DNA from 4 places in the Companilactobacillus ginsenosidimutans genome. Region 2 is predicted to be linked to each of the others. Evidence: riboswitches for the same ligand, from Rfam matches in the RefSeq annotation. Region 2 holds a riboswitch; each other region holds the start of a gene.
What was found. A riboswitch is a leader RNA that binds a small molecule or an ion and turns the genes downstream of it on or off. The one in region 2 is predicted to bind thiamine pyrophosphate.

Region 1 (4,829 bases), 860 kb from region 2:
GACAAACGACCGTTGCAAATTTGTTCTACAACATGGGTCGTAGACAAGTTGGACTAGTAGGAATGTGGGATATCGTCGCTTTTGATGAGGTTGCTGGTATCACTTTCAAGGATAAAGATGGCGTCCAAATCATGAAGGATTACATGGCATCTGGATCATTTGCCCGTGGTAAGGATGAAATCCAAGCTAGTGCAGCAATGGTTTTTGTCGGTAATATTAATCAGAGCATTGACGTTGTGATGCGAACTTCTAACTTGTTTGAACCATTTCCTGAGGTTATGGCGACTGATTCTGCATTTCTTGATAGGATTCATGCCTATATCCCTGGTTGGGAAATTCCAAAATACAAACCATCATTCTTTACAAAAGGATATGGATTAATAACTGATTACTTTGCTGAAATCATGCGAGAATTGCGTAAGCAGTCATTTTCCGATGCCATAGATAAATACTTCAAGTTGGGTGGCCAACTCAATCAGAGGGACACTATAGCTGTTAGAAAGACTACCTCCGGCATGTTGAAGTTGCTATATCCAAATGGCGAATATGGCAAACCCGAAGTTCAAGAAGCTTTGGAGTTTGCATTAGAACTTCGTCGGCGAGTTAAAGAGCAATTAAAGAAAATTGGTGGAATGGAATTTTTTGACATTAATTTTTCGTACATCGACAATGAAACATTTGAGGAACATTATGTCTCAGTGCCTGAGCAGGGATCCAATAGTTTAATTCCCGAGGGTACAGAAAAACCAGGTCAAGTTTATACTGTTACCTATGACAAAAATGAACGATTGAGTTTATTCAAAATTGAAACTCAGATGATAGCCGGAAATGGTAAATTTGAAAAAACTGGGATCTCTGGAAATCATAAAGCATCGGAAGCCATGGATACTGCATACAAGTATTTGAAAGCTAATTCAAAATCCGTTAGTTCAAGCATCAGTTTAACCACTCATGATTATGTGGTAAATGCAGTAAATCTGAATAATAGTGAGATGACCAGCAGATTGTCACTTGCTACATACATTGCCTTAGTATCGATTTCAATGAGTAAGTCTACTTTAGATAGTTTGGTTATTCTTGGCGAACATACAATTGGTGGTTCACTGGTGAAGCTTGATAATCTTGCAGATACTTTGCAAGTTGCACTGGATTCAGGTGCTAAGAAAATATTAATTCCTAACACTTCTGCTGCTGATTTAGGGTCAGTTCCTTCAGAATTATTGGGAGCATTTACAGTTATTTTTTATGATTCGATTGAAGATGCAGCATTCAAAGCATTGGGTGTAAAATAAATCTGCGCCAAATATTATATTTTTAAATAATTTCATGATAAACTTAAATCATACTTTAGCACTAGGGGTGTTTCGAGAGAGACTGAGACGGCTATGCCGATCCCTTTGAACCTGTGAGTTAATGCTTGCGTAGGAAAGTGCGATAATCTGGGCAAACTTATGCCACGATTCTTAATCCTACGATTAGAACCGTGGCTTTTTTTGTACTTTTGGAGGAATTTACGATGAAACTCGATTTATTGCAAAAAGTTAGAACTGACAATCCGATGATTTTAAATATTGCGAATTCAGTTACTCAAAGTGATGTCGCCAATGGAATTAGCGCCATTGGAGCGTCTCCATTAATGACAAATTACGATGCAGAGTTGAAGACCCTTGCCCAGATGGCAAGTGGCGTCTGCATCAACATCGGGACGCTCGACGAACGTCAAAATGAGCTTAGCAAAGATCTGTTGAAACTAGCATTAGATTTCAACAAGCCAGTTGTACTTGATCCAGTCGGAATCGGAGCAGTACCAGAACGATTGGCATTCGTTGAGGACTTATTCAAAGTAGCCAAGCCAACGATTATTCGTGGTAATGCTGGTGAGATTGCCAGTTTAGTTGGAGTTTCATGGTCCGCCAAAGGTATTGATTCAATCGATGAGGGGCAAACTAAGTCCGTCGATGAAATTGCCAAAGCCTGTTCGAAAAAGTTTGATTGCGTAACAGTCGTAACTGGTGTCACTGACACAATTGCCACTAGAGACCTAATTTCACACACGTTTAACGGAAATAAGATTTTTACAACAAGAGTGGGTACTGGCGATATGCTTTCATCTATTATCGCAGTATTCGCAGCTGTTTCTGATGGTAACTATTTTGAAGGTGCCAAGATGGCATGTCTTATTTTTGGATTAGCTGGAGAACTAGTAATGACAGAAACACCAAATATTGGACCTGCTGCCTTTTCAACACGTTTACTTGATCAACTTTATACGATTAATACTGAAGATATAAAGAGATGGGGGAAATATGATGAATGATGTAAATAGCTTTCCACAAGCATTGACCATCGCTGGAACTGACAGTGGTGGCGGTGCTGGTATTATGGCTGACATGAAGACAATGCAGGAATGTGGTGTCTTTTCGACTGCAGTGGTTGTCGCTGTGACGGCGCAAAATACAATTGGTGTTCAGAATTTTCAGGCAATTTCTCCAAAATTGATTTCGGAACAGTTTGCTTCATTAAACGATGATTTCAAAATCAAGGCCTGTAAGACCGGAATGTTGGCTGATGCTGAACATGTTGAAGTCGTTTATGACAATTTGAAGAAATATGACTTTGGTCCATTCGTATTGGATCCAGTTATGATTGCTAAAGGTGGCTCACAATTACTTTCTGATGAAGGTATTGATGCTATCAAAAATAAATTGATCAAGCTTGCCACATTAGTTACACCAAATATGCCCGAGGCTGAGCGTTTGATTGGCAGTAAGATTGAAAGTCAAAGTGGGATGCTCGTTGCCGCCAAGAAGATTCAAGATTTGGGAGCCAAAAATGTTTTGATCAAAGGTGGCCATGGCGATTCAGAAATGGTTCGTGATGTTGTGCTTTTGGAAAATGGTGAGAGTTTCAAGATGAGCAGCAAGAGAGTTCACACAATCAGAACCCACGGAACGGGCGATACAATTTCGTCTGCGATAGTTTCAAGACTGGCATTAGGCGATGATATGAAATCTGCCATTTTATATGGAAAAGATTTTGTTGAGGCAGCAATTAAAAATACCATTCAAGTTGGTCATGGTCACGGTCCACTAAACCACTGGGCATATAATGCCGAGGGTGCCTTCGATGAAATTTAAATCAGAAATGCTTCAAGCTTATTTTGTGTGTGGAACTCAAGATATTGGTGACCGAGATTTACCAGCTATATTGAATGAAGCAATCGCTGCCGGAATTACCGCCTTTCAATATCGTGATAAAGGTGAATCCAAGCTAAATGATGAGCAGCGTTATCAACTAGGTGTGATACTTCGTGATATTTGTAATAACGCACAAATTTCCTTTATTGTTGATGACGATGTCGATTTGGCAAACAAGTTAAATGCTGACGGGGTTCACGTTGGACAAAAAGATGAGCGAATTACGAAAGTGGTTCGGGATGCCAATCCGGATATGATGATTGGACTATCTTGTCAGACCATTGAGCAAACCGAAATTGCTAACGAAATAGATCGTGTCGATTACATCGGCGCTGGACCAATATTTTCCACAAATTCGAAGCCTGATGCAGTGGCTCCGATGGGACTAGAACTGATGGAAGATATGGTGAATATTAGTGATGTGCCAATCGTAGCAATCGGTGGTATTGACAACACCAACTTACAATCGTTAAAGAATAATGGAGCTGTTGGTGCGGCATTCATTACTTTAGTCACACAGACTGATGATATAAATCGAAGTGTAAAAAATGTTTTAGATGTATTCAAATAAGACGTATGGATAAACACATGCGTCTTTTTGCGTATAATCAGGGTAACGAACTGTGAGGTTATAGTTATGCGACAAAATTTCGAAACTTTTTCTGTTGGCGTATTAAATTTGTTGGCAAATGCAGGGGTGGTCATTCCATATTTCTTTTGTCTAATGTTATATACCCAAAATAGTGGGAATCCAGTTTATGCGTTGCCTTTTTTAATGCTATATACATTCAGATGTATTGGCATGTTGCTAACTGTCTATATAAATTGGACCGCAGCAACAATGTTAAACGTCTCGAACGTCACGGGGATTATTGGTTCATTATCAATGTTGTTTGCGGGCAATCCATTTTTTGGAATTCTCGGTGGAATACTCCTAGGACTTTCATCAAGTTGGATCTGGCCATATTTTTTAACGATGAGGTCACGTGGAAAACTAGATGAGAATTTTAAGATAACTATAAATCATTGGATGGCCGCATTAGTTGCCATGATTATTCTAGTTGCAATCGGATATCTTTCAGATAAGATGCAAATTTTGAATTTAGCGTTTGGATTTTTGGCAATTGTCTTCGTCTTTAGCTGGTTTGGTGGGATTTATATGAAACGCCAAATTGATTTTTATTCAAACAGTGACTATAAGATTAGTATCCACAATCCTTCAAAATTAGTATTGGCACTAATATTCCTAGTAGTACTCGTAATTTTAATGTTCTCAATCCGCTACACAAGGCTAACAAATACCTCTAGTGTGATGGATTTACTTATTTGTTTGTTAGCTGTGATTGTTTTGGCAACCTTAATTTATTTTCAATTAGATATTCACCGAAAAATTTTTCCACTGAGCTTAGCAGCATTAACTCGCGGTGTAGTAATGAACTTCGTCCTGCTTTATTCGATTTTTGATAGTACGTTACGATTCAAATTCAATTCAACTATGATTATATTTGTAATTTACATGGTAGGATTTGAGCTTGGTCCAACGTTGTTGAAAAAGTTCACAGAGTGGAGATATCCAGTGTTAATTATTGGAATTATCTTCACAATGTGGGATCCAACATACTTCTTCGGACT
Region 2 (4,829 bases):
GGATTCAAATAATCTAATATTTGTTTCTTTGATAGAGGTAAATATTTCGATAGCTCAAAGGCTGTTTTAACTTTGTCTTGAACATAATCTGGTTTACCCTTACTAGTTTTAGCCTTGGTAGATAAAACCGCGTACACGTCAAAAATACTCGAGTTACCGGCAATCATGTCGCCGTTAGTATCGAGTATGTCCCCACGTCTTGCATTAACTTGGTCAACATGTTGATATTTTTGTCGTGTCTTGTCCGCTAGATTAACTCCATCAAATTGCTTGCTTGTAGCAATTGAAACGAATCTAGAGGTAAAAATGATAAAACAAAAGGCAGTCAACACCACTATTACGATACCTACTGCAAAGTGATTGTTTCGTGCCTTATTGTGAAGAAGTTTTAAAAAGTTTTTCATTTCGCAACGTTCCTTACATTTTCATTACTCATCTTCAAGTTATGCTTTTTTGCAAAGCTTGATAATCTGTCATAACTTGTTAATTCTGAAACCTCTTGTTGTAAGTTAACGTTACTGGTGGTTGTATTGGATATTTGTGTTGTAACAGTGTCTAAACTGTTTTGTGCAGAAGTCATTGAAACTTTCATTGTAACCAAAGCTGTCATTAAACATAAAGTTAAAATTCCTAGACCGATCAATAAAAGTGATTCTGTCTTTGAAATAGCCACTTTGTGTGTAACGGCAATCTCTTGTGATTTGACTTGTGGTTCAGTTTCAACTGTTTCATAGCTTTGTAAGTTTCTGGCTGTACTTTCTAACATTTCCTACACTCCATATTAAATCTTTTCTACAACACGTAACTTCGCACTATGTGCTCTATTATTTTCTTCTAGTTCTTGATCATTTGGTGTAATGGGCTTTCGAGTGATCAGCTTGAGAGTCGGTTGAATATCTTTTGGAATTACAGGAAGGCCTCTTGGAACATCTACCTCTGATTCTTCCTTAAAAGTATGTTTAACTATGCGATCCTCTAGGGATTGGAACGTGATAACACTTATTCTACCCCTAGTTTCTATCAAATCAATCGCTTCTGTTAAAGATTTCTCAAGTGAGCCAAGCTCGTCATTGACTGCTATACGTATAGCTTGGAAAATTCTCTTAGCGGGATGACCGCCTGTACGCCTTCTCGCAGCTGGGATTGAGTTCTTTACGATGTCCGCCAATTCCAGTGTAGAAGTTATCCGATGGTCGTCACGAGTGCGTTCTATCGACCTTGCAATTTGTTTTGAAAATTTTTCATCACCATACTTAAAGAAAATTCTCACTAAGTCATTATATGGCCAATCATTGACAATTTTCTCTGCATCGAGTTCTTGACGTTGATCCATTCTCATATCTAATCTAGCTTCTTTTTTATAGCTAAATCCACGAACTGCATCATCAAACTGTGGTGAAGAAACTCCAAGATCATAAACAATCCCTGTTACTTCAAAAACATTTAATTCGTTCAAACGTTCTTGCATGTTCTCGAAATTGTCTCGAATTAAAACCAATTTATTATCTCCAATGATTTTTGGATCATTTTCGATTTCCTCACCAGTTTCAATTGCACTCTCATCACGATCAAAAGCATATACGGTACTATTGTGCACACGACTCAATAATTCTTTAGTGTGTCCACCGCGTCCAAAGGTTGCATCAACGTACGTTCCGTTGTCCTTTGGCGCAAGCATGTCAATTGTCTCTTTTAAGAGAACTGTTTTGTGTGTAAATTCATTAGAAGTCAAAGTCTGTCATCTTCTCCGAAATATCTTCAAAGTTCTCTTCTGCCTCTTGATTGAATTTATTCCAATTCTCTTCGTCCCAAATTTCGATTCGATCAGATACTCCCACGATCACACAATTCTTTTCTAATTTAGAAAACTTGATCAGTGGAGCCGATAAATTGATACGTCCTTGCTTATCGAATTCCACTTCAGTAGCTGCCGAATAAAAGAATCTGGTAAAGGCACGAGCATCTTTTTTCGTTAATGGTAATTTGTCGAGTTGAGCTTCAAGTTTTGTCCATTGGTCCATGGGATATCCAAAAAGACATCCGTCCATTCCACGTGTGACCACAAAGGATTCACCAATTTCTTGGCGGAATTTTGATGGAACTATTATTCTTCCCTTTGCATCAATTGTGTGATGAAATTCACCCATGAACATCTAAAGCTCACCTCAAATCTTTAACACTTTCTAATTTACCACAATTTACCACAATTAACCACACGAACTTAGAATAATCATATTATGTTTCAATATATTGCTCAAAAGCCTTCTATATCACTGATTATAAAAAGTGGTGACTGGTGGGGGGAATATTACCAAATTTTAAGGAAGTTGCATAAAACCGCTAGGTGAAGTAATATTGCAAATATAATTACACTAGGTGGTGTCAGTTTTGAACGATAAAAAGCCGAAGAGTACTTTATCTAAAATCATTCAAGGAGTTGTTTGGTTGATGATTATTGTTACCCTTCTTGGTGTAGTGCTTGGAATTGTACCAGGATTACTACAATAAATAACAAAAAGAGTCGCATCGAGAATTCTCGATGCGACTCTTTTTTATAAGTTTATTTCTTTACCATAATTAATTGATTAAATACTTTGTGCAAAATAATTACTAAGACCAACATCATTATCATATTGGCAATAAAACTACCACCATTAATTACTAATGAATATATCCAAGGATTCATTCCCTTTGGAGCAAAGGCCGCCCAAAAAATACCACCAGCTATGAAGTGAAATAAATATTTTACTGAAAAGCCTAAAGCACTGAATGCCAAAATCCACCCCAGTGAATTTTTACCATTAGAAATCGTCTGTTTGACTTTGTAACTGCCCAGTCCAATTAATCCAATTGCTCCAAATGCAATTGGATACTCAATAAACCCCTGCAGTGGGTTCATGACACTTCCCGTGCTAAGCCCACGCAATAACATATCCAGTAATCCCCACACCAGTCCAGCCATTAACCCCGCCTTTAATCCACGACGCAATGCAAAAATGGCCATTGGTATTAATCCATAAACTACTTCGATAGATGAAATTCCAACTGAATGCGGGACAAATGCTAGCGCTTGTGCAGCAGCAGTTACAATAGCACCTTCAGTTAATATGATTAATTCCTTATTTTGTGCCATAAAAAAAACTCCCTTGGAATTGTCATCACAAGGAAGTTACGTACATTTGTAAGTTTAAACACTATCCCTACGCATGCATTAACATAACAGGTTTTCAGGGTCTGATAATAATCACTCTCAGCCAAAATGGCTCCCCTCGTGCTGACTATTTAATTTTAACGACATTATAACTACAACTAGTTATTTCGTCCAAACATTCGGCTCATAAATCCGCGTTTCTTAGGTGTGTCGAATAATGTTAACGGAACATTCTCACCTAACATACGGCGAGCAATATTCTTATAACCACGTCCGGCATCACTATTAGGATCAGAAACAACGGTTTCACCAGCGTTTGAAGAAGAGATAACTTCATCTTCATCAACTATAATTCCGATTAATGGAATTCCTAAATGATTAACAATATCTTCAATTTTCATTGAAGTACCTTCGTTGATCATGTTCTTTCTAATTCTATTGATAATTAAATGTGGTGTAATTGGCATCTCAAGACTTTCCAAAATACCAACAACACGATCAGAATCACTAACCGATGCTATTTCGGGATTCGTCACAACTAAAGCTGCATCAGCAGAATTAACGGCATTTTTGAATCCATATTCAATTCCAGCTGGACAATCAATCATGACAAAATCGAATCTTTGTTTTAAATATTCAATAATTGTACTTACTGCTGCATTGTCCAAAACATATTTATCAGAAAATTGTGATGCAGCCAGAAGATATAAATTATCTCCGAATCTTGGATCCCTAACCAGAGCCTGTGATAAAACTACTCTTTCTTGGGCAACATCGACAATGTCATATACTATTCTATTGGTTAATCCAAGGACTGCATCCAAGTTACGAAGTCCTATATCTAAATCGACCATACAGACTTTTTTCCCCATAGATGCTAACTCTGTACTGACATTAGCTGTGGTAGTTGTTTTTCCAACTCCACCCTTACCGGATGTCACAACAATAGAAATTCCCATAACTACTCGGTCCTCTTTCTTGTTTCATTAATTACGTCTTTAAATTCTTTTAAGTCTTCCACACTAATCGTATGAAGATCATCAATATGTGCAAATTTATAATTAGTAAACTTATCAGCATTATCTTCAGTAACAATTTCAACAACATCAGCAATTCGATATTGGGCACCACCGTTTAAGTTTCCAATAATAGCAGCATTAGTATTGTCAGGATAACCTGCTTGAACAATACCATGGACTTCACCCAAAAGATAAATTGATCCATCTGTTGATATTTGAGAACCATCATGTAAGGTACCAAGGAACAAGATATCCCCTTGATACTCAACTTTTTGCCCACTTCGAATAATTCCAGTTTCAATATTAAATTTGTTATCTTCGATCAATTTATCTGATTCAGTCTTTAAAATAACATTAGATTCAATATTTACTAGTTCAATTTGGGGATACTTTGAAAAGATATTTCTTACACGAGCTGTTTGTTCTTCATCAAAAAGACGATTACCAGTTTTAACTGTAAATTGAATAACATCATCTTCGTCAGTTCCAATAGTCTGTTCGACAATCATATTCTTGAGTTGCTTCATGGCATCTTCAAAATCACATGAATCATCAATGATTACTGAAAAACCATCTTTACTACCTTTAAGAGTGACATCACTCATTTGGTTCCCCTCCTATACTTAACTAGCCAATCACTAAGATTGGCAAAAGGAACA
Region 3 (4,829 bases), 1.2 Mb from region 2:
ATGCCTATGCCATGGAAATTGACACTGAAGAGCAACCACCATTCTTCAAAGTTTCAAAAACGCATTATGCTGCAACTTGGTTGTTGCACCCTGATGCACCAAAAGTTACACCACCTGAATCAATCCAAAAGCGTTTTGAAAAATATCAATCAATGATTGGAGGAGACGTTAAATAATGGCTGATGAAAGAGAACCTATCGTTCAAGTTAGAAACCTCAAACAATATTTCAACATCGGTAAACCTAATGAAGTTAAAGCTGTCGATGACGTCTCCTTTGATATTTATAAAGGCGAAACCTTTGGTCTAGTTGGTGAATCCGGTTCTGGTAAGAGTACAACTGGACGTAGTATTATCCGCTTGTACAACCCAACTAGTGGAGAAATTTTGTTCAAAGGTAAAGATATTAGCAAGATCAAAAATCACAGCAGCCAGATGAAAGATTTCCGCCGCGACATGCAAATGATTTTCCAAGACCCTTACGCATCTTTGAACCCTAGAATGAAAGTTAAAGACATTATCGCTGAAGGTTTGGACATTCACGGTATTGCTAAAAATGATGATGAGAGAACACAAAGAGTTGAAGAGTTACTCGACATGGTTCATTTGAATCCTGAACATATGACTAGATACCCTTATGAGTTTTCTGGTGGTCAGCGTCAAAGAATTGGTATCGCCAGAGCTTTAGCTGTTGATCCCGAGTTCATCATCGCTGATGAACCAATCTCAGCACTTGATGTGTCTATCCAAGCTCAAGTTGTTAACTTGATGCAAGATATCCAAAAGGAACGCGGTTTGACTTATATGTTTATCGCCCATGATTTGTCGATGGTTAAATATATTAGTGACCGTATTGCTGTTATGTACAGCGGCAAAATCGTTGAGTTGGCTGACTCGGATGAGATTTACAACCATCCACTTCACGCTTACACTCAGAGTCTTTTATCGGCTATTCCTGTTCCTGATCCTGAGATCGAAAAGACTCGTCGTCGTATCGATTTTGATCATTCTAAGCATTTCAATGATGCTCAGCATTTCCAAGAGGTTCTGCCTGGGCATTGGTTGTATTGTGACGATGCTACTGCAGCATCGTATAAGAACAACTAAATTTTAGGTTATTGCGGTTCACTGCCGTTCTCCGGGTAGGTTCGGCGGTGGCTGGAACGCTGTGAGCCGATTTTGAGGTTTTTCACAAACCGAAAAATCTCAAAACTCGACTTTGTTGTAAACGAGGCCTTTGCCTCGTCAACAACAACGCCACGGCTGAGCCACCGGCGAACCTACCCTGCGAACTAGTCAACAGCAAACTTCTAAAATTAGCAGTTCTTAAACCTAACCACAGTTCAATAGCCACATTCCGACTAATTCAGTTGGAGTGTGGCTATTTTTTTATTTCACTTCTTTTTTTATTTCCCTAATTTAACAATCTTATTAATAATTACTGTATTCAATTTATTGTATTTCATAAATTATCATGAGATATACGTTAAACATGATATACTGATATCACAATTGAATACGAAACATTTGGGGTGCACAAACGCTGAGATTATACCCATTGAACCTGATACGGCTAACACCGGCGCAGGAAAATGTGAAATGATTTTTTATGTTGATTTGTGCCTGTCGTTACGTTTTTTAGCGACTGGCATTTTTTTGTTTGTGGAACTCTGTCTATTTCTATTCAAAATTATATTAAGGAGTTTCACTTATGGTTAATTCTTCAAAGACTCAAAAGCTTACTATCCTAGCGATGATGATTGCTTTGGATGTTGTTCTTTCCCCTATTTTCCGAATTGAGGGTATGGCTCCTATGTCTAGTGTGATCAATGTCACTGGAGCTGTTTTGATGGGTCCATCTTATGTTTCCGTTATGGCTTTAGTCTGTGCTGTTATTCGGATGACTATGATGGGGATTCCACCTCTCGCTTTGACTGGTGCTTTCTTTGGCGCACTGTTAGCTGGTCTTGGTTATCGTTATACTCATAAGATCTGGGGTGCTATGTTGGGCGAAATTATTGGGACTGGTTTAATTGGATCTCTCACCTCTTTCCCGGTTATGGTTTGGTTTACTGGTAATAGCAATGGTATGTATTGGTTCTTATATACTCCTAGATTCTTTGGTGGAGCTATTTCTGGATCAATTATTGCCTTTATCGTTTTGTACAAGTTAAAGGACACTCGTCCCTTTTTGCGAGCTCAATCTTTATTCCAAGGAGTAATAAAGAATGGAAAATTACAGCCAAAATGATTCGATATCTAAACTTGTTAAATGCAAGTTTCCACTTAGTCATAGTCCATTAGTACACTGCATCACTAATGAAATCACAATTGAATCTGTTGCTAACGCTCTGTTGTATATTAATGCAAAACCTGTGATGGTAGCTGATATCAGAGAATTTCCTGAACTTTTTGAACAAATCGATAGCCTGTTTTTGAATCTAGGACACATTTCTCCTGAACGAGAAATTGCTTTATTGGAAGCCGGCAAAATGGCGTCTTCAATGAGAATTCCATTTGTCATTGATTTGGTTGGAATTGTTATTTCTAAAATTCGTTTTGATTTGTCAAAGGAACTATTGGATTTCAAACCAACAATTGTCAAAGGTAATATCTCCGAAATGCGAACTTTTTGCGGATTATCAAGTCACGGTCGTGGTGTTGATAGTGCTTCGTCTGATCAATCTTCGAATTCTGTCGATGAATTAATGAATGCAATGTTTGAAAAAGCTCAAAATCATCCCGAGACCACCTTTATTGCCACAGGAGCTACCGACTTGATTGTTTCCAAAAACTCCCGGTTAGAGCTTAAAAATGGCGTTCCCGAACTAGACAGATTTACTGGCACTGGTGATATTGTTGGTGCATTAATGACTGCGTTAGTTGAACATGAGCACGATGGATTAGTTGCTGGTGTTGCCGCGATTAGTTATTTGAACATTTGTGCTGAGAATGCCATAGAAAGTACTGAAGGCCTGGCTGATTTTCGTCAAGAAACACTTAATCAACTGTCCTTACTGATAAATAATGAATACTGGTATGAATCAATTCGAGGTGCTCTACATGCTTGATATGAGTTTGTATTTAGTGACAGCTAGATACGCTTATTCTGATGAAAAATTTTTCTCAATAATCGACGAAGCTTGTCGTTCTGGTGTTACCATCGTCCAATTGCGAGAGAAGGATGTTACAACAAGAAGGCTATTTGATCTGGCTATCAAAGTTAAACAAATTACTGACAGATATCATGTTCAGTTAATCATCGATGATCGAATTGATATTTGTTTAGCGGTCGAAGCATCTGGTGTTCATATCGGTGACGATGAAATGCCGATTGATATATCACGAAAATTACTTGGACCGGACAAAATTCTCGGTGTTTCGGCTAAAACAGTTGAACGTGCAAAATATGCAGAGCAATTTGGTGCCGATTATCTTGGAACGGGTGCTATCTTTCCCACCGAGACAAAGGTTATTACTAAACACACTGACATTAGGACTCTGGATGAAATCACAAAATCGGTCGACATCCCTGTTGTGGCCATTGGCGGAATCAATACTTCAAATGTTGGATCATTCAGCAATATTCCTATCGCTGGAGTTGCTGTTGTTAGTGAAATTATGAAATCTAAAAATGTTTCTCAGACGGTATCTGAATTAAAAACTACGATTAACAAGTAAAAGACCAATTCCACAATAAACTGGAATTGGTCTTTTAATATCAACTAATCAATCATTAAATTAATATGGCATATCATCGGTTGTATCGCATTTACCTTCATATGCAATATGATTATCGATTAACATTTGCAATGTGTATGATTCAATTGGCTTTTGAAAATTACGCGTCATTTGCTGCTTTAATAAGGCTTTCTTGCCTTTTTGAGGCCAAGTGTACACATTTCCATCTGTGAAGATTTTAAGTTGTACATTCAAATAATTATCAGTATCATCTGGATTAACTGCATATTTAACATCCTCCCAGGAATCCAAAGGATACGGTTGATAACGATTATCATCAACATTATTAACTATTGAATATCCCTTAGAACTCAGAGTAACCTTTTTAACATAATTTCTATTGGAAAAATAAGTATTTGTATATGCAACACGTATTTTCGAATCTAAATTAGTTATATTTTCCTTATGAAGCAAATTTATTAGGGTTTCTTTCTCAGCTTCAGATCTTGTATAAATCCACCTTAGAGTATTAAGTTTTAGTGGATCCGGAACAACTATTTCAGCTTGTTTCTGATCAGTTAGCTCTTTTCTTTCCTCTTTTGTCATATCAGATGTCATTACATCATCAAAATAAATTTTATCAAAAGGTAATCTTTCAAATTCTTCTGGTGTATTCATATAATGTGGAGTTCGTTTAGTTGCCAACGAAAAATCTGTGAATTTGACTCCCGGAATCTCCAATAGAGTCGACATATCAAATAAGAAAAAAATTGGAATTGGACAATTTGCCGAAAAATCCTGATCTTTGATTTCAGCAGCAGTTTTAAATCCCTCGTTGTAATACTGTGTAGGTGTCTTTGGTCGAAAATATAGTCTAATCACTTTTTCTACTTCAATATCAGTCTGGTTAATTACGCCTAAATTTGCATTATCATTGGACATCTGAGAATTATGTTCAACAAAGTATCTAGAATGTATCTTTTTGTTTTTCAATATTTCCATTGCATTATCAATATCTGTGAAATGAAAGGCGTATTTTGGCCAATAACGTCGTTTTGACTTTCTGAGCCCAGTCTTTTCTGAATCATTAACCAAATCTTCGATAATATCCTTATACCTCATAATTATTTATCTCTCCAAATATCAAGTT
Region 4 (4,829 bases), 820 kb from region 2:
TCAGTAATTAAGATGGTTTTACCATCGTTAACTTGGAGGTCTTTAAGTAGTGAAAGCAATTGCCCTCGAGATTTCATGTCAATTGATGCAAAAGGTTCATCCAGCATAATGAAATCAGCATCCATTGCTAATGTGATGGCAATGGAAACTTTTTGCAATTCTCCACCAGATAATGTATCGATTTTACGTTCTTTGAAACCAGATATACCAACTCTTTTAAGTGAACTATCAATAATGTTATCGATATCAGAGCTTGGTATTCCAATGTTTTCCAATGTAAAAATAAATTCATTTTTGACGGTTGTCATTGAGAATTGATCAATTGGATTTTGAAATAATATTGCTACGTGCCGTGATACTTTTTGAATATCCCAATCACTAGTATCTTTGCCATCCAGAAACATTTCACCACTAGACAAATGTCCCGAATATTCTGGATATAAACCAGCAATAATTTTCATTAAAGTTGATTTACCACATCCTGAAGCCCCATACAAAATGTTGAAAGTTCCAGTTTTTAAAGTGAAATCCAGATTCTTGATGATATCAGGTTCGTCATTCTTATATCTAAATGTTAAATTTTTTATTGCTAGTTTATCCATACCGTCACCTAATCTCGGTTCAAGATACCTGATTTTTCAACTAATTTGTTGATCCAGTAAACCAAGATGCCGGCAAAGAATCCGATTGAGATGAAACGAACGATGAATAAAATAATTAAGAATCCAAAATTATATTTTAGGTATCCTTCACTGATCAAACTCCAGCCGAAGGATACAACTGTACCTGTGATTGCTGATAGGAGTAAACCAAATTTGTCGAATCTTCTGTAACCGGTCATTGTGAATCCAAGTCCACTACCTACACCTTGAATTAATCCAGAAATCAAGGTTGCGGCTCCCCATTGACCACCTAAAATCATTTCGACAAAACTACCTAGAATTTCACCGATTGTACAGGCAAGTACTTTTCTAGTTAACATCGCTGCTAATGGACCGGCAATCATCCATAATCCCAATAATAGGTCATTAGCTACGGGTGCTAACCCTACTGCTGATAACCCAGCCAATAGGAAGTTGTATGAAAGACTAGTTGCAAAAAAGATTGCACCACAGAAAACACCTGTTAATGCGATAAAGGCAACGTCTCTCAACGAGTAATTAAAAATTGAAGATTTGGTTCTTGAACTTTGTCTGTTCATAGTAAATCTGTCCCCTCAAAAAAGTTTTGTTAAAAGCTCCTTGAAAGAATATATTCACGAGGCGAAAAAAGACCAACCATTTATCTGCGTGTGCAAAAAATAGTTGGCCCCTAAATTATCCAATATCTTCCTACACTAATATTAATTAGATCAGGTTCAATGGGTTTAATCTCAGCCTTGCGGCACCCCAGATATATTTTTCGAAGAATGTTATAACAATTGCAAGCTTATCATGTAGCTCATGACGTGTAAAGCTAGTTATATTTATAGCAATTAAACGAATAATCGTTAAATCAATATTTTTCAGTATAAAATATGAAAACATGATATGATTACTCCAATCAAATATTAATCGCTAGGGGTGCATTAAAAATGCTGAGATTGTAAATGCCAATCCCTTTGAACCTGATTTGGTCAAAACCAACGTAGGAAAGTGATAATCCTTGCAGATTGATATTTGAAATATCAAGCAAGGTGGAATATAAAATGGAATTTTCTGAAAGACTAATTAAAAAAGGCCAGCCGATTTTGAAACAAATATTGAAACATCCTTTCGTTGAAGGAATAGGTCAGGGAGATGTTTCAAAAGATGCGTTGGCTTTTTATGTTGGGCAAGATTTTAATTATCTAAATGCATTTATGAAAGTTTATGCTGCAGCAATACAGAAATCCAATAGTCGTGATCAAATTCAACTTTTTACTAATCAAATCGAATTTACTTTGAACAGTGAAATCCAACCACACATCGATTTTTGTAAGGTCGCAGGTATTGAGTACTCGACAGTCCAGAATGATAAGCAAGCGCCAATGACATACCTATACAACGAGCACATGTATAATGCGGCAAGAACAGGAGACTTGATAGACGTTGTTGCATCTATGTTGCCATGTCCTTGGACATATTCAGTTATTGGGGAAACTTTGATTGAGCAGGGATCCTCGACAGAATCCAATCCATTTAAATCGTGGATTGATTTTTATGCTGGTGTTAACAGTGAAGATAAAATGTTGAGTGTTCAGTTGTTTGATATTTTGGATTTGGAAGCAAGTAAATATAGTGATGAAAAACTAAAAGAAGTTGAAGATAGATTTCTGAAAAGCTGTGAACTCGAATGGCATTTTTGGGATCAAGCTTATTATCAACGTGATTGGAAATTTGTATAAAAAAAGGTATCCGATAGGATACCTTTTTGAGTTAGTCAAATAAATAAACATTAGTTTCATATGGTCTAAGTGCCGTACCTTGATTCTCTGAATAGTTACCAATCAAACGTTTGCCGTCTGCTTGTTGATAGTCTCGTTCAACTGATTTATCGGTAAAGTTACTGATAACTAACAAAGTTTTACCTTCATAGTGGCGACGATAAGCAAATACTTCATTGTCCTCAGGATCGATTTCTTCATAATTTCCGTAAGTAATTAAATCACTATTATGACGTAAGCTGATTAACTGACGATAGTAATTATAAATTGAGTCTGGATCGTCAACTTGGCTCTTGGCGTTGATTTCCTTGTAATTAGGATTCAGTGCAAACCAAGGTCTTCCAGTTGTAAATCCAGCGTTATCAGAATCGTCCCATTGCATAGGTGTTCTGGCGTTGTCACGTGACATATTTTCCAAATATTTCAGCATGGTTGGACCATCGACAGCCTTATCTTTTTCGACCAATTGATGGTAAGCATTGATACTTTCGATGTCTTCATATTGGTCGAGAGATTTGTAGTGAACGTTGGTCTCGCCCAATTCTTCACCTTCATAGACGTAAGGTGTTCCTTGCATCATGTGAAGAGTTGTCCCAAGCATTTTGGCTGCTGTAACACGATATTTTGGATTATCTGTTGCAAACCGAGAAACAGCACGTGGTTGGTCGTGATTATTCCAGTAAAGACTGTTCCAGCCCTTACCATCAAGCTCAGTTTCCCAACGGGATAAAGCTTTTTTCAGGTCGACCAATTTGATAGGCTGGTCGTTCCACTTACCCAAACGTTTGTCAGGATTAGCTGCTAAATCAACATGTTCGAATTGGAAAACCATGTTCAATTCATTGGACTTCAATCCGGTGTATTCAATAGCGTCCTCAGGCGTTGAACCAGGCATTTCGCCAACGGTCATAATATCGTATTTCGAAAGAACTTCGTCATTCATTTCATGTAAAAATTCATTCAAACGTGGACCGTCAGATACTAGTGGTTCAACATTTCCATAGGAGGAACCTGCAGCTTGGGGAGCATCAGGCAATCCAGCAGGCTTGGATATTAAGTTGATAACATCCATTCTGAAACCGTCAATACCTTTATCAAGCCAGAATTTCATCAAGCTGTACACTTCTTGTCTGACTTTAGGATTTTCCCAATTCAAATCAGGCTGTCCTGGAGCAAACAAGTGGAGGTAATATTGACCACGTTTTGGTTCGTAAGTCCAAGCTGGGCCTGAGAAGTAAGAACCCCAATTGTTTGGTGCATGTCCATCAACGGGATCACGCCAAATATAATAATCTGAGTAAGAATTATCTTTTGACTGACGGCTTTGTTCAAACCATTCGTGTTTGTCAGAAGTGTGGTTAACAACTAAATCCATAACAATTTTTAAATCATCTTTATGTGCGGTATCAAGCATTTTGTCGAAGTCATCCATGCTGCCATAAACATCTTGGATTGAGCGATAATCACTAATATCGTAGCCATTATCTTTGTCAGGTGATTTGTAAATTGGATTAAGCCAAATTACATCAGCACCTAACTTTTTAATATATGGCAAACGTTGTGTTAGTCCAGGTAGGTCACCGACTCCGTCACCATTACTATCTTGATAACTACGTGTATAAACTTGATAAACGACTGAACCTTGCCACCAATTTTTTGTCATAACTACATTTCCTCCTCAGTTTTATTTGATAAAGATGGATGAATAACGCTGACTGCTAAAGAGCCAATTAAGAGTGCTCCTCCGGCAACAGCAATCATTCCGGGCATTGATTTTCCGACCATTGGGAAAATCACAAAGCTTAGTAATGAAGCAATAATTTGTGGTAAACAAATTCCACAATTGAATAATCCGAGATAAGCACCTTCGTTTTCACCGTTCAATGATTCTGTGAAAAGTGAAAGTGGTTGCGTTTGCATTGTTAGATACCAAATTCCAATTAGTACGAATGGAACGATTAATAGAAGTTGATTGTGGATGAAGAAAATTGATACAAATCCTAATCCACCAAGGATCAAACTTACTCTTAACCAGAATTTACGTTGGGTTGGTTTTGTGTGGGATAGAACTGCAAACCCCCAAACAACAGCGGCGATTGATTGAACACAAGTCATGATTCCAAACCAATTACCGGCAGCTTGATAGCCAGCTGAAGATGCATTAGAAGTGTGCCAAACATTCTGCGCAATCGCACCAGTTCCGTATGTGCACAAATATTGGAACGCGAACCAGTTGAAAATCTGCACTACAAAAATTTCCCAAAAAGATTTTGGAGCTGTCTTAACTAATTTCCAGAGGCTGACGGATTTCTTGTGTGCGTTGACGTCGATGTGATGATAGCCGGCATAAGTTGCTGGATCATATTCGTGGACGGAGAAGATTGTGTAGAAAGCTGTGATTAAAAGAATTCCTGCTCCGATATAA

Region 1: it holds a riboswitch for thiamine pyrophosphate, as region 2 does, so the genes downstream of both, thiM (hydroxyethylthiazole kinase) here and thiT (energy-coupled thiamine transporter ThiT) in region 2, are expected to answer to the same signal.
Region 3: it holds a riboswitch for thiamine pyrophosphate, as region 2 does, so the genes downstream of both, thiW (energy coupling factor transporter S component ThiW) here and thiT (energy-coupled thiamine transporter ThiT) in region 2, are expected to answer to the same signal.
Region 4: it holds a riboswitch for thiamine pyrophosphate, as region 2 does, so the genes downstream of both, ABM34_RS10430 (ECF transporter S component) here and thiT (energy-coupled thiamine transporter ThiT) in region 2, are expected to answer to the same signal.

What each region holds. Positions count from the first base shown of each region.
Region 1 is NZ_CP012034.1:1,176,057-1,180,885, reverse strand. It holds gene brxL (protease Lon-related BREX system protein BrxL) at 1-1,292, shown strand, start outside; TPP riboswitch at 1,346-1,445, shown strand; gene thiM (hydroxyethylthiazole kinase) at 1,517-2,317, shown strand; gene thiD (bifunctional hydroxymethylpyrimidine kinase/phosphomethylpyrimidine kinase) at 2,310-3,137, shown strand; gene thiE (thiamine phosphate synthase) at 3,127-3,768, shown strand; gene ABM34_RS06205 (hypothetical protein) at 3,835-4,829, shown strand, end outside.
Region 2 is NZ_CP012034.1:315,651-320,479, reverse strand. It holds gene ABM34_RS01815 (penicillin-binding transpeptidase domain-containing protein) at 1-404, opposite strand, end outside; gene ftsL (cell division protein FtsL) at 401-766, opposite strand; gene rsmH (16S rRNA (cytosine(1402)-N(4))-methyltransferase RsmH) at 782-1,732, opposite strand; gene mraZ (division/cell wall cluster transcriptional repressor MraZ) at 1,722-2,153, opposite strand; gene ABM34_RS13030 (DUF4044 domain-containing protein) at 2,389-2,508, shown strand; gene thiT (energy-coupled thiamine transporter ThiT) at 2,561-3,133, opposite strand; TPP riboswitch at 3,180-3,280, opposite strand; gene minD (septum site-determining protein MinD) at 3,310-4,110, opposite strand; gene ABM34_RS01785 (septum site-determining protein MinC) at 4,113-4,775, opposite strand; gene mreD (rod shape-determining protein MreD) at 4,772-4,829, opposite strand, start outside.
Region 3 is NZ_CP012034.1:1,661,824-1,666,652, forward strand. It holds gene ABM34_RS08500 (ABC transporter ATP-binding protein) at 1-176, shown strand, start outside; gene ABM34_RS08505 (ABC transporter ATP-binding protein) at 176-1,105, shown strand; TPP riboswitch at 1,517-1,606, shown strand; gene thiW (energy coupling factor transporter S component ThiW) at 1,710-2,249, shown strand; gene thiM (hydroxyethylthiazole kinase) at 2,227-3,069, shown strand; gene thiE (thiamine phosphate synthase) at 3,062-3,679, shown strand; gene ABM34_RS08525 (DarT ssDNA thymidine ADP-ribosyltransferase family protein) at 3,740-4,801, opposite strand; gene ABM34_RS12945 (macro domain-containing protein) at 4,804-4,829, opposite strand, start outside.
Region 4 is NZ_CP012034.1:2,081,297-2,086,125, forward strand. It holds gene ABM34_RS10425 (ABC transporter ATP-binding protein) at 1-602, opposite strand, end outside; gene ABM34_RS10430 (ECF transporter S component) at 611-1,201, opposite strand; TPP riboswitch at 1,312-1,401, opposite strand; TPP riboswitch at 1,549-1,650, shown strand; gene tenA (thiaminase II) at 1,688-2,365, shown strand; gene ABM34_RS10445 (glycoside hydrolase family 13 protein) at 2,397-4,067, opposite strand; gene ABM34_RS10450 (SLC45 family MFS transporter) at 4,070-4,829, opposite strand, start outside.